One region of the Undibacterium sp. Tian12W genome, then DNA from elsewhere that is predicted to be linked to it. Evidence: predicted binding sites of a transcription regulator. Region 1 holds the regulator's gene; the other holds the start of a gene.

The links. Region 1 encodes sigma-54, which starts transcription at its own class of promoters, with help from an activator protein. Its sites were predicted from a motif close to TGGCANGNAANCTGCTTT; they were not measured.
Region 2: ACO0LI_RS11345 (urease subunit gamma) is a predicted target of sigma-54. The motif match lies at 2,927-2,944, and genes of this name have one in related genera.

The regions. Positions count from the first base shown of each region.
Region 1 covers NZ_JBMPPK010000015.1:7,472-14,793, forward strand. The annotation lists gene ACO0LI_RS19095 (SIR2 family protein) at 1-3,477, opposite strand, end outside; gene hpf (ribosome hibernation-promoting factor, HPF/YfiA family) at 3,906-4,253, opposite strand; gene ACO0LI_RS19105 (RNA polymerase factor sigma-54) at 4,361-5,851, opposite strand; gene lptB (LPS export ABC transporter ATP-binding protein) at 5,863-6,618, opposite strand; gene ACO0LI_RS19115 (LptA/OstA family protein) at 6,620-7,183, opposite strand; gene lptC (LPS export ABC transporter periplasmic protein LptC) at 7,204-7,322, opposite strand, start outside.
Region 2 covers NZ_JBMPPK010000008.1:11,933-19,254, forward strand. The annotation lists gene ACO0LI_RS11330 (hypothetical protein) at 337-1,581, opposite strand; gene ACO0LI_RS11335 (hypothetical protein) at 1,667-2,164, opposite strand; gene ACO0LI_RS11340 (RNA polymerase sigma factor) at 2,173-2,775, opposite strand; gene ACO0LI_RS11345 (urease subunit gamma) at 3,066-3,368, shown strand; gene ACO0LI_RS11350 (urease subunit beta) at 3,378-3,683, shown strand; gene ureC (urease subunit alpha) at 3,680-5,377, shown strand; gene ureE (urease accessory protein UreE) at 5,381-5,899, shown strand; gene ACO0LI_RS11365 (urease accessory protein UreF) at 5,902-6,582, shown strand; gene ureG (urease accessory protein UreG) at 6,607-7,251, shown strand; gene ACO0LI_RS11375 (HupE/UreJ family protein) at 7,278-7,322, shown strand, end outside.

The sequences.
Region 1 (7,322 bases):
AAGGTGGCCGCGCCATGGAGGCAAATCTCCTCTACTTAAATCGGCTAACAAAAAAGAAACCGCATCTTCGCTGAAGTCGTCGGTCGTTAGGTCGCTTTGGTCAAGTAGAATCGAGCGAGAAAGCACATCTCGATATTTCGAGGCAGAGTTATTGAATTCTACGACGAAAGCATGGCGCACCTCCTTAGTTAAGCATCTGGTGAACAACCAAGATATTCGATCCTGAAGCATAGAGAATGACCTTGGGTCACTTTCCGTTTTAAGCCAATCCAACCACCATTCGATTGGCCCTATTTCTATACGTCCGAGAGGACAATCTCCTGGAGTGTAAACTTGGTCGATAATAGCCAAAGCGAGATCATATTCACGCAACTTCAAAAGCTGCACAAAAAGCACTTCATTTCCGGCCCAGTTAATGTCAATCTGTTGAAGAAGATGTGTAGGTTCTTGTCTTCGCTGCTCGGGTGACATGTTGACGAGTTCACATAAAGCATTGATTACGTGAGAGACTTCTGTTTGTATTGCGCAGTAAAGTAGTGATGCCTTTGCTATCCCCGATCTTTCCATTGCCATTGTCTTAACGATCTCTGCAATGTCTTGCCGTCCCGAACAAAGACCTTTAAGCGCTTTGAGTGCCCAGGAGTCTTCTTTGGGATCGTCCATCATTGTGATCAGTCGATTTAGATGTTCAAGTGTGAAAGAAGTCCAAGAAAGCTGCCGCTCTTTTTTACCGAAACCAACGATGAAACAGATCGCTGTAGCGGCTTTATTAATGCCGCGAAGCAAGAGGTCTCCAGCAAGCTCTAATGCTTCCGTTGAATGTTGCCCCCAGAGAATGTCGCACAATATACGCGCATGTATCTCCGATATAGGCGTTGACTTGGCAATAGGCACAAATTCTTCTTTTATGGAGGAAATGTTAATATTGGTCAGAAACTCTGCCGCCCCTGAGATGAACCCAAGAGCAGTGTCATCATTAGAATCAGGCGTTACTTCGTCCGAAATGGAGTTTGCCAATAAGGCAATTTTTCTGATGTCCTCACAGATGGCAAAAGGTTTGAGGGGCCTTGCGATACCGTTGACACAATAATTGTAATCTGACCGAGCCTCTACCATCTCGCGAAGCATTTCGTCTTTGATTTCGGCACCTTTCAAATCAATAAGGCGCTTCACCGCGGCGCTTGCAACAGTGCTTCCAATTTTTAATAGTGATCGCAATTGCGGCTCGTGGATTTCCGAAATTGGCAGTAAAGATTCGATATACCATCCAATCCGCGTCTCAAATTGATCAAATCCCTCTATGCGATCAGGAACCTTGGTAAGCAGCTTTGTCACGACATCATCGCGCCCCACCTCAAGATATCTCACTGCATTCAATGCAAGGGCGAAGTCAGCATTGACTATGTCGTTGAAAAATGCTTCAGCTTGTGAGTCGGGTAAAAGACTAAGGGAGAGAAACAGTGCCTGATCCCATCTTGTTAGCGTTAGTTTCTCTTTGAGAATTTGTGGAGTTATTAGATACCGGCGGGCAAGTTCTTTGGCTGCTAAATATTCAGTGATCGACTGATGTACGAACGCAATCCGTCCTCCAATGTGAGGAATCAAAACAGAAATTGAAACAAGCCAATTAGCTATATCTTGCGCATTAATATTCGAAAATCCAGTTGCTTCGATATTCGCCCTCAAAACGCGGAGAAGATCCGACAAAGGATATGCCTCTTCGCCGCGATTGATTGCGTCATATGCGGCAAGAGACAATGCTTTTTCTATTTCGAATGCTTTACCGAATCGTTCAACAAATGCGTTGTCTATATTGATAAAAAACGAATCGTAGAAGTCTCTCGGATGCGCCTGAGGTGGCAGGAGAACCGCACCGCTTATGATGAATTGAAAATAGAAGGGCTTTTGTAACAATTGCCGGATTTCCTGTTCAAAACGACCAGAGATATTGATTTTTCTCTGACTGATTTCTGCTGACACAACTTTGTCATCTATTTGGTCGAGGTAATAAGCCGGGAATTCCAATTTGTCGAGACCATCGTTCGTTCTTGAGCCAATTATCAGAGATGACCACCCAACACCGTCAGCAAATCTAGAAAAATCGGCTTCATAGGTGCCAGTTTCCCAATATTCTCTGGGCATTTCATTAAATGAATCTAATAACACCTTAAACCGAAATCTCTGATTCATCTCATAGAACGGCAAACTAACAGGTAGTGTTTGACTCACTAGCTTGGCAAGATCTCCACGATATAGCTTAAGATCAACTAGAACTGGAATAACTACAGACGATTCGTCGAACGGTTCTGAAAGACAGATTTCATGAAGCTTGTCCGCCAATCTCGCTGCGGCTTGCTGAAGCGCATATGATTTTCCTGCGCCTGGTAATCCAACAAGAATGGCGCGTTCTGGCCCCTCAGCTAAAAATTTGTCAACTGCGTAGTGGTCAAATTTGTTCGATTGCTGGTAAAAATTGCTGTGTCTCTTAGTACTAAGCTCTGTATGCACTCGGATTTCGAACTCAGGAATTACCTTTGGTGCACGTGACAATCGCGCTGCGTGACGTGCCAATGAAAGAACTTGGTCTGGGGAGCACGCGTCATTGCATGTATCATTTAGGCTTGGAGCTGAGGCCGTTGATTCAGGCCTAGAAAGCGAGTCAAGAAGATCGAGCAGACGGGTATGCTCTTTCGTCCCGTTCTGATTAATTGTTGTTGTGTAATTAACGAGGTGGATGCCATAGTTACGTCTCCAGTAGTCAGTTTCCGCCTCAGTCAAGTCGGCCATAATGGCATAGTGGTCACGAGTGCCACCTTTGTAAGTATTCGCAAGTAGATCCCGGACGTAAAGAAAATCTGGATCTCGCAAACCAAACCCAAGGTAAACAACTGGTCGACTTGCTAGCAGTATTTTCAAAGATTCTAATGCATTCTGTCGTTCTCCTTGAGGAAGTAATTGTCGATACTGCTCGCGCGTCAGAATTATGCTGTCACTGTCTGCCGCATCACCGTGAGGCTTAAAGACAAAGTCAATGGCGCGAGCGTGGATAATTTCGGCGGTTTCAGTCAGATGTCGATTCGTTATTGGTGGACGGAAAAATCGATCTGGTTGCCATTGCCGGAGAGCTTCTTCAATGAGATTATCGTAGTTCGTTGTGACAAAGCAGCGGGTTCTCAAAGCTACAATTTTTCTGTGAATATCATGCGGTCTAGCGACGCCATATCGACATGTGGCCCGAATAAAGTCGCCAATCTGCTGCTTCGTTAATTTATCAAACCCGTAGCTTGCAGCTTGTAATAGGTCACCACGGCCAACCTCCGCACGAACAAGCTCGGCGTTGGCACCTACTGATTCGACAAATTTCGCAAGTTCTTCAATTAGTCCTGACCAAGATGGAAGCCCTGACCATAATGATATTCCAGACCCAATGAATAAGACTGTATCTTCTTGAGTGAGAATTTGTTTCAGCTTATCCATAAAACTTTCCATTTTGTGATTGAACATTTACTGAATTTGAACAGTTAACCTTACAATACAGTGAATGAATACTATCTTCAATACTCGGAAAGTGCAGCTAAGTACCACGATTGTTGAAGCAACTAATCACAGACATAATACGTGCGCACATTACTTGAAGCTTTTTGCCCCGGCTTGTATCGACAGGGGACAAACGTTTTAGTCAAAGTACGTCATTTAACGAGCGACATGGCATGCCGCGAACGCCACTGGATTCCAGCTAATAGCACGCTGGAATGACGTTAATATGTATGCGGATTGTCTCAGAGTAATTCAGTTACTGATTGATGTAAATTGTTAACCTCAAAACCATTCACCCAACAAAAAGGACGCCTTCTAGCGTCCTTGTTTTGGATGTCCACAACCCTGTCAGGGTAAGGACTGGGGTCTTATGAAGCCGATGCCGGATCAGGTATGTGCTTGATGGCGTCGTGCTGATGGTCTTGCATTTTATCTTTATGCTTGATGACCTGGCGATCAAGTTTATCTACCAGTGCATCGATTGCTGCATACAGATCATGCGCCAGGCTTTCAACGTGAATATCTTTACCGCTGATATGCAAATTGATGTCGGCTTTGTGTCGTTTTTCCTTTTCCCGGAGCTTGTCCACCGTCAGGATGACGGCGATATCAATGACCTGGTCGAAATGCCGCCTGATACGTTCTAGTTTGGTATGTACATATTCACGAATTGCAGGAGTTACTTCGACGTGATGTCCACTGATGGTGAGATTCATACTGTGCTCCTATAGTGATGTTGCTTGCTATAACGATACGCTCTCAGCATTTATTTGCCTTGAGCTAAATCATATATAGCAATTCAAACCGTGATTACAAGGACTGCTTACAAAGATTTACGCAAACTGACTGGGGGGATTTTGAGGGCTTCACGGTATTTGGCAACTGTCCGTCGGGCAATTACCATGCCCTGTTCACCCAGCATGTCTGCAATTTTGCTATCAGAGAGTGGGCTTTTCTGGTCTTCTGCTCCTATCAACTGCTTGATGAGTGCACGTATCGCGGTGGAAGATGCTTCACCCCCTGTTTCCGTCGCGACATGGCTGCCGAAAAAGTACTTCAACTCAAACATGCCATGTGGGGTCAACATGTATTTTTGGGTTGTTACACGTGAGATAGTGCTCTCGTGTAATCCTAGTGTATCAGCAATTTCGCGCAAAACAAGGGGGCGCATTGCAACAGCACCGTGCGTGAAAAAATTGCGTTGCCTTTCGACTATGGCTTGTGCAACGCGCAATATAGTCTCAAAACGTTGCCGCATATTCTTGATGAGCCAGCGGGCTTCCTGCAATTGCGCGCCCATGCCAGCCTCGCCACGGTTTTGCTTCATGATGTTGGCATACATGCTGCTTACCCGCAGCCTGGGCATGACATCCTGATTCAGCATGACTTGCCAGCCGTTGCCGGATTTTCTGACGATCACATCTGGTACGACATAGTCCGATTCATCGGCAGCAAAGGCCAGGCCAGGTCGTGGTTTGCACAGGCGGATAATGGTTTGTGCATCGCGCAAATCTTCGTCGTCGCAATCGAAGATTTTCTTGAGTTTGGTGAAATCTCTTTGTGCAAATAAAGCCAGTTGTGTTTCAACAATTTGCAATGCCAGCCTGCGTGTGACGAAAGCAACTTTTGGCAGACGCCTGATTTGCAAGGCCAGGCATTCAGACGGGCTGCGCGCACCGACACCTGCCGGATCAAAGCTTTGCAGCATGTTCAGCGCAAACGCCAGCTCTTCTGGTTCTACGCACAGTTCCAGTGGTAAACTGGCATGTATTTCATCTAATGTTTCGGTCAGGTAACCGTTATTGTCGAGCGCATCGATCATCAACTCGACCAGGGCACGGTCACGCGGTTCGCGCAGGTTAAGACGCATCTGTTCCTGCAAGTGCTCACGCAGGGTGATATGGGCTGCACCGAGCTGCGGGCGGCCATCTTCATCATCGCCAGATTTGCTGCCATGCTGTACATCATCAAAGCCCCAGTCTTCTTCGCTGGAAGTGGTGCTGTCATTGCTGATGACGGTTTCTGCATCTGCGGCAGTCGGTTCTGCTGACCTGTCACTGTCTTCTCTTGCTGCCGGTGCTTCCATGCCGGCATCTGCAGAAGTACTGCTGGTATTGATGGCACCATCGGCCAGCAGGCGTACGGCGTGATCGAGGGGATCATCGACACGTTCCAGCATGGGGTTATCGGTCAGCAGCGTCTCCAGCTCCTGATGCAATTCCAAAGTGGATAACTGCAATAATCGTATTGATTGCTGCAATTGCGGCGTTAAGGCCAGATGTTGTGAGGTACGTAGTTGCAGGCTTTGTTTCATGATGATTCCCGTCACATCCGGAAGTGTTCTCCGAGATAAACGCGACGTACAGATTCATTTTGTATGATGTCGTCAGGCTTGCCGCTGGCAAGTACCGCGCCCTGGTTGATGATATAGGCGTGATCGCAGATGCCCAGGGTTTCGCGTACATTATGATCGGTGATCAAGACACCTATGCCGCGTTCCTTGAGGAAGCGCACGATGCGTTGAATTTCGATGACGGCGATAGGATCAACACCGGCAAAGGGCTCATCGAGCAAGACAAAGCGTGGGTTGGTCGCGAGTGCGCGGGCAATTTCGACGCGGCGGCGTTCACCACCTGACAGTGACAAGGCCTGGCTTTCACGTATTTTTTCTATCTGCAAATCTGCCAGCAGGGCATTGAGCCTTTGCTCAATTTTCTTGGCACCGAGATATTTGCCTTCGCTGTCTTTTTGCAATTCGAGTACGGCACGGATATTGTCCTCTACCGTCAGCTTGCGAAATACCGAAGCTTCTTGCGGCAGGTAAGACAAACCCAGTACGGCGCGTTCATGGATAGGCAGTTGAGAAATATTCACGTCATCGATCGTGATATCCCCTGCGTCGGAAGGTACCAGGCCGACGATCATGTAAAACGAAGTGGTTTTGCCTGCGCCATTCGGGCCCAGCAAACCCACGACTTCGCCACTTTTCAATAGCAGTGAGACATCGCGCACGACCTGGCGCGCGCCATAGCGCTTTTGCAAGCCCTTGACAAGCAAGGTGCTGCTTGACTGTGCAGTCATCTTATTTAGCCTGTTTTTCTGGTTTTGGTTGCAAGGTGATGGTGATATTGCCTGAACCATCTACATGCTGGCCACTGGTCGAATTCGTGCCAACAAAAACATCATTCTTGCTGTCATAAGACAGGTATTCACCTTCCTGTTCCTGGGTGACGCGTTTGCCTTCGAGGTAGCGTACCTTGGCCTTGGAAATGAATTTGACGATTTCTGTACTCTGGTTGTATTCAGCACGGTCAGCTTCGCCATCTACCCACAGATCAGGGCCACCATCGCGTTTCTGGCGGAAGGTGACTTTGCGGCCACTGCCACCTGTCAGAACAACAAACTGATCGCCATTCGGGGCTTCGGTCACGACGGCACTCTCAGAAGTGACGGTCAGGGTGCCGCGCACCAGGGACACGCCCTTGGATAATCTGCTGACGCTGGCTTTGCCATCACTGATGCCATAACCTGCTTTGATGATGGTTTCTTTATTACTATCGGCTTTTTCTGCATTCGCAGAAACACAGGCCAGGCCCAGGCAGGCCAGGCTGATCAAGCGTGTGACGCTAAATGATGTTTTGATCATGTGCATATTCGCTTTCTTGCTTATTTATTCCCGGTTTTGGGGGCGGGTTCACGTTTCTTGAGTTGAATGTAAACCTTGCTCAGCAATTCCAGGCCTTGGGTTGAATTATTGGCAATCATGCCAGTTGCAGTTGAGTGCA
Region 2 (7,322 bases), on a different contig from region 1:
CGACAGCAATAGCGCTCAAGACATCAAAATAGGATGAGCTGAAGGGCCGCCAGGCACCGGCATACGCCGTAGCTTAACGACCCGGAATAATTCGAATAATGGAAATGTCGCAGATGGAAGCAGCAGGCAGCGCAATCGTGCGCACGACAGCAGATGCGGCATTAATTGCGCATAAGTTCTTGCTCAGCAGGGGATGGGGAATTGCGTGCATGGAAAAACTATAACCAATCCCGGTAATATTGGCAAGCAACTTTAAAAAAGAGTGGCAGGGCAGGTCGGGAATCCTGGCCCTGTCCACTCACAAGCCCTGCAAAACGGCCCGGCTGGCCAGAGGGATCAGGGTTTCTTTTCTTCGCGTTTTTCAATAACGATTTTTTGTGCCAGGTTGACGTTTCTTACGGTGTATCCTTCCGGAACAGTAAACAGATTGGCGGCTGGCTCCGTACGTTTCAGGTTGTTCAGACGATAGCTCCATTCACCGGTGCGAGGATCACTTTGCTTGATAAGAACGGTTAATTGCAAGTCGGGGGAGTACCAGGCTTCAGAACTGACAGTAATCGGATTTTTATTGCCGATCTCTCCGGCAGGGATTTGATAAGAACGCATTTTCCCTTCTGCACGAACGCCATCGAATTCTTTTGTGCCCATATCTTTAGTGCTTGTTTTGTTACTCCAGCGAGTGTCCATGAACGCAGTCGGGAGGGGCGAGGTTTTTATGATGTTAATCAGATTGTCGGTTGCACTAATGTAAGCAGTATGAGGTCCTGGTACATAGCTGGCAGATTTTGCATTAATGACCTTGATTTCTTCTCGTGCTTCTTTGTTGCCTTCAGATTTATCATCAGTTTTCTTTTTCAATGTCTTGATAATGATTTCATCATCATTCGTTTGTAGATAAATCCGGCCTGTATTTCCTTCCTGTTTCTCTTTTGGGGCGATGACTTTCCCGTCTGGTGTTTTGGCCAGCATCACTTTGGTGACGGTCTTTCTTTCAGGGATGACGATGTACCGTGAGTTCTCCACCGGATCAGTGATGAGAATTTGCGACAAGTTCCCTTTGCTGTCGCGTACTTCATAGCGAGTGCGGCCAGCGTTGTCTCTATAGACCGAACTGGAAGTTTTATTGCTGATCTGATTGCCGTCAGCTAAAGTCTGTGTTTTTTCGGTAATGATTTCTGCGCTGTATGCCGCATTTTTAATCGTGTTGGAGATATGCATGTCCTGCATGCCTGAGAAAACAGCGTTCATGGCATCGCTAGCATTTCTTGCTGCACTCATTGCATCTGAGATAGTTTTGTTAATGGTGCCAGCCTCGGGTAAGTCGGCCAATGCTACAACTGCCGGCATGGTTGGCATGACAGGAATTGGAGGCATTGGAGGCATTGGAGGCATAGGTGCTAAAGGTGGCATCGGTGGAGCAGGTGGCATGGGGGCAAGCGGAGTAACGCGATGGACTTCAAGTTGCAGGCGTGTTTGTTTTTCTTCTGGCGCAACTGGTGCCGGACTGTCGTTGATGACATTTGCTTGTACCACAGTCCATGAATAACTCAAAAGGACCAATATTGGAAGTTTGATAGTCATGATGTTTCCTTCTTATTCATGGTGAAAGGTAGTTGAAATAAAAAAACAATGTCGAAATTAAAAATTTTGCTTAATCAGATGCACATTAATTTTTGAGCAGGCGCATGGCCAAAGGTGAGCCTTCCTCATCCACCAGCATCTGTGCCCGCACCGTTTCCCCAGCAATTTCTGGACTAACAGGCATGCCCAAACTGGCCAGCCACGCAGCTGGCACTTCAGTTTCCATCATGTGCGGTGTACCTTCTTCCAGACGTTCCATCGGCACCAGGGCGACAAAGGGAGGCAGTTCCGAGTTTGAAACTGCGCTGCTGTCCGGCGTCAATTGATGCTGCGATGCAGGCAACATGACTGTCAGCATGACCAGACCAAAGCTGCCACTCAGCGTCAGCAAACCTGCCAGCCACGGGCGCAAACGTCTGCTGCGTGCCTGCTTTTTATCCTTGGCCTGTTGCTTGCCGAAAGCTTGCAATAAAGTCTGCTCTATAGCCGTTGGCGTATTCAGCTCCTGCAAATCTTTGCGCAAAAGACTAAACTGCTGGTCCAGCACTGCATCTGTATTGCTGGCGTCCTGTGGGGTATTCATAGGGTCTTTCATCTCTGTGTTCCGGTTTTTGCCGCTGCATCTGGTCGCCAGCCCAGTCTTTCGCTGTATTGCAATATCGCGGCCCGCGCCCTTGACAGGCGTGAGCGCACTGTTCCTATATCTATGTCGCAAATCACGGCTATCTCTGCGTACGACAGTTCCTGCAATTCATACAAAATAATCACGTCACGATAATGAGGGCGCAATACCGAGACTGCTTGCCGCACATGCTCAGTCATTTGCTGATGGAAGATGACGTCCGCCGGTTCTGTTGTTTCACTCATCAAGACTTCTTCCCCATCTTCGTCGCTATAACCTGGTAATGACTGGTGGCGACGTTCTGCCTGATCTTGTTTCAACAATAGATTCCTTGCTACGCCAAACAGAAAATTTTGCAAACTGCCCAGGCCTGCGTCATAACGGTAAGACTTGCTCAGCAAACCCATGAAAACATCCTGCACTACGTCAGCCGCCAGCGCTGTCTGGCCACATCGCATCAGGGCGTAGCGATAAATAGGCCCCTGATGGCGCTGGTACAGACGTTGAAATGCGGCAACATCACCGTCGCGCATTTGTGTCAGCAAGCTGGAATCTGTCTCTTGGTTATCCACGTTTATTTGTAGGTTGTTTTAAGGTATTACTCTCAGTGGCATCAAAAGTTCCAAATATTTTCGCGCTATCTGCATTTATTTGAAATGCACTAATTTGGTGATAGTTTGCATTTTTTTGGTGCGCATTCCGGTAATCCAGGCTATTTACCCTTGGTTCAAAACTTGCTGTGTTGCTTTTTATAATGTTTTTAGTGGGATGACCTGCCACTAAATGTGGACTTGCTTGTTATTTTGCAAATGGCGATAAATAATAAGTTTGGTGATAGCACAGACAATAAGCGAAAGAAGATATGGATCTAACACCCAGAGAAAAAGATAAGTTACTGATATTTACCGCTGCCTTGCTGGCAGAAAGACGCAAGGCGCGTGGCCTGAAGCTGAATTACCCGGAAGCAGTTGCCCTGATCACTGCCGCCATCATGGAAGGTGCGCGCGATGGCCGCACGGTGGCAGAACTGATGTCGGAAGGCACGCAAATACTCAGTCGTGCCGATGTCATGGAAGGCGTGCCGGAAATGATTCCTGATATCCAGGTAGAAGCGACTTTTCCGGATGGCAGCAAGCTGGTTACCGTCCATCACCCCATTCCTTAGGAGAAAACCATGATACCAGGCGAAACCCTGATAGAGGATGGGGACATAGAACTGAATGTAGGCCGTGCCGTTGTCAGCATTACTGTGGCAAATAGTGGCGACAGGCCGATACAGGTGGGCTCACATTTTCATTTTTATGAAACCAATCCTGCCCTGCAATTTGAGCGCCAGCTTGCTTATGGCATGCGTCTCAATATTGCCGCTGGCACGGCCATCCGCTTTGAACCTGGGCAGCAACGCAGCATAGAACTGGTGGCCCTGGCAGGTGACCGGAAAGTCTATGGTTTCAGCGGTAAAGTCATGGGGGCGCTATGAAAATTTCACGTCATGCTTATGCTGAAATGTTTGGGCCAACCACGGGTGATCGTATCCGCCTGGCAGATACTGGTCTGTTCATAGAAATCGAGAAAGACTTTGCTATTTATGGCGAAGAGGTGAAATTTGGTGGTGGCAAGGTGATACGCGATGGCATGGGCCAGTCGCAAAGGCCGCATGCAGAAGTCATGGATACCGTCATCACCAATGCTGTCATCATTGATCACTGGGGTATCGTCAAGGCAGACATCGGCATTAAAAATGGTTTGATTGCCTGCATAGGCAAGGCGGGTAACCCAGACATACAGTCTGGCGTTGACATGGCCATTGGTGGCGCAACCGAGATCATTGCCGGTGAAGGCAAGATTGTGACCGCTGGCGGCATCGATTCACACATCCATTTTATTTGCCCGCAGCAGATTGAAGAAGCGTTGATGAGTGGCGTCACTACCATGCTGGGCGGTGGCACTGGCCCGGCGACCGGAACGGCAGCCACTACCTGTACGCCAGGCCCCTGGCATATGCATTCCATGTTGATGGCGGCAGATGCGTTTCCCATGAACCTGGGCTTTATGGGCAAGGGTAATGTCAGCCTGCCTTTGCCATTGGAAGAACAGGTCAGGGCCGGTGCCATAGGCCTGAAACTGCATGAAGACTGGGGCACGACGCCACAAGCCATCGACAATTGCCTGACCGTGGCTGACAATATGGATGTGCAGGTTGCCATCCACAGTGACACGCTGAACGAAGGCGGCTTTCTGGAGCACACCCTGGCGGCATTCAAGGATAGGACTATCCACACCTTCCATACCGAAGGTGCGGGCGGTGGCCATGCGCCGGATATTATTGCGGCAGTCGGTGAGGCGAATGTGTTGCCATCCTCCACCAATCCTACCCGGCCTTACACCGTCAATACCCTGGACGAGCATCTCGACATGCTCATGGTCTGTCACCACCTTGATCCTGCAATTGCCGAAGACATTGCCTTTGCCGAATCACGCATACGGCGCGAAACCATTGCTGCGGAAGATATTTTGCATGATATTGGTGCCATCTCGATGATGTCTTCCGATTCCCAGGCCATGGGCCGTGTAGGTGAAGTCATCATGCGCACCTGGCAAACGGCAGACAAGATGAAGCAACAGCGTGGCTCGCTGGCGGAAGACAATGCACGCCACGATAATTTCCGTGTCAAACGCTATATCGCCAAATATACGATCAACCCGGCGCTGACCCATGGTATTGCCCATGCAGTAGGCTCGCTGGAAGTAGGCAAGATTGCTGACATCGTCTTGTGGAAGCCAGCTTTCTTTGGTGTGAAACCATCGATGATCATCAAGGGTGGCATGATCGCCGCTGCCCAGATGGGTGACCCGAATGCATCGATACCAACGCCACAGCCCGTGCATTACCGCATGATGTTTGGTGCCTTTGGTGGGGGCTTGAAAAAGTCGTTCACCTTTGTCTCTCAGGCGGGGTTGGATGCCGGTCTGGCAGAGCAACTGAAGCTGAGCAAGACCCTGATCGCTGTCAAGAATACCCGTCAGATTCGCAAGAAGGACATGATACACAATAGCCTGACGCCAAAAATGGAAGTTGATTCCGAAACCTATGAAGTCCGTGCCAATGGTGAATTGCTGGTGTGTGAACCGGCAAAAATCCTACCCATGGCCCAACGTTATTTTTTATTTTAAACAATGCTGACATTACAAACAAAGATAGAGACTGCTGACAGCATCGCCGGGCAACTGGTTTTGCCGTATGAGTTGCGCGAAAAAAGCCGTTTGCGTGCCACCCTTGCCAGCGGTGAAGATGTGGCCGTGTTCACCGTGCGCGGTACAGTCATGCGCCATGGCGACCTGATGCTGGGCAATGATGGCCGCGTGATTGAAGTCATTGCCGCTGCTGAGCCAACCTATAAGGTGGAATGTGATACCGCCTTTAATTTATTGCGTTGTGCCTTCCACCTGGGTAACCGGCATACCCAGGCACAGGTCGGGGACGGTTTTTTGCGCATACGCAAAGACCCGGTGCTGAAGGAAATGCTGCAAGGGTTGGGCGCGGTAGTCACCGAAGAGCAGGCCAGTTTTGAGCCGGAATCAGGTGCTTATGGTGGTGGACATCATCATGGTGGCGATGACGGGCATCCGCATAATCCACTCGCACCGATACCTTTGCGCCAGCGCATACATCGTCCTTCAGACAGCAAGGCTTGAGCATGCAGTCTGCGGCCTTACTCCATCTCCTGCAATTGGCTAGTCCGTCTCTGCCCATCGGTGCCTATAGTTATTCGCAAGGGATGGAAGCAGCGATAGAAAAAGGTCTGGTGCGCAACGAAGCCACAGCCAGGGAATGGATTATCAATTGCCTGCATGAAGTGGTGGCCCGTTTTGAAGCACCGGTACTGTGGCGCTTGTTGCAGGCTTTTGAGAGTAGAGATCTGGTCGCCGTATCGCACTGGACCAGCTTGTTCATTGCCGCGCGGGATACCGCAGAATTTCGGGCAGAGAGCATACAGATGGGTTATTCGCTGGGCAAACTGGTTAACGACCTGAAGATTGCCGATGCTGAGCTACTGGCGATTTTGCTGGCTCAACATGAATTGCCTTTGCCCACGGCCATGGCTGCGGCTGCAGTTGCCTTGCAGGTGCCGCCAGAATCGGTATTGCTGGGCATGCTGTTTTCATGGGCAGAAAACCAGGTGCTGGTGGGGGTTAAATCCATCCCTCTGGGCCAGGTGTCCGGGCAGCGTTTACTACTTTCGCTGCGACCTGAACTGGAAAAAGCCGCCAGGCTAGCGCAAGAACTGGAAGACGATCAATTATCGAACTGGGCACCAGGTTTGTCTTTGTTGTCCATGCAGCATGAGGTGCAATACAGCCGTTTGTATAGATCATAAAAATTAGAAACAGGAAACGAATAAATGAATACCCCAAATTTAAGCTCACCAGAACCAAATCCTCTGCGCGTGGGCATAGGCGGCCCGGTCGGCTCCGGTAAAACTGCACTCTGTGAAATGCTATGCAAAAGCATGCGAGATCATTATGAAATGGCCGTTATCACCAATGACATCTACACCAAGGAAGACATGGAAATCCTGCTGCGTGCAGATGCCTTGCCTGCCGAGCGTTTGATGGGTGTGGAAACAGGCGGTTGCCCGCACACCGCCATACGTGAAGATGCCTCCATCAACCTGGAAGCCATAGCCCGCATGAGCGCAGATTTTCCTGACCTTGATTTGATCCTGGTGGAATCTGGCGGTGACAATTTGGCAGCCACCTTCAGCCCTGAACTCTCAGACCTGACCATCTATGTCATCGATGTAGCCGGTGGCGAAAAAATCCCGCGCAAGGGCGGGCCAGGCATTACCCGCTCTGATCTGCTGATCATCAATAAAACCGACCTGGCACCACATGTAGGTGCCAATCTCGACATCATGGCACAAGACGCCAAGCGCATGCGTGGCGAACGCCCCTTTGTATTTACCAATCTGCGTACCGGTGATGGGCTGGAGGCAGTGGTCAGCTTCATTCGTCAGCAAGGCATGCTGGACGAAGTTAAAAACTAATTTTCAATCTGGATTTGGAGTTAAATATGAAACTTAATAAATTGCGTTGCCTGTATGTGGTCGCAGCCTTG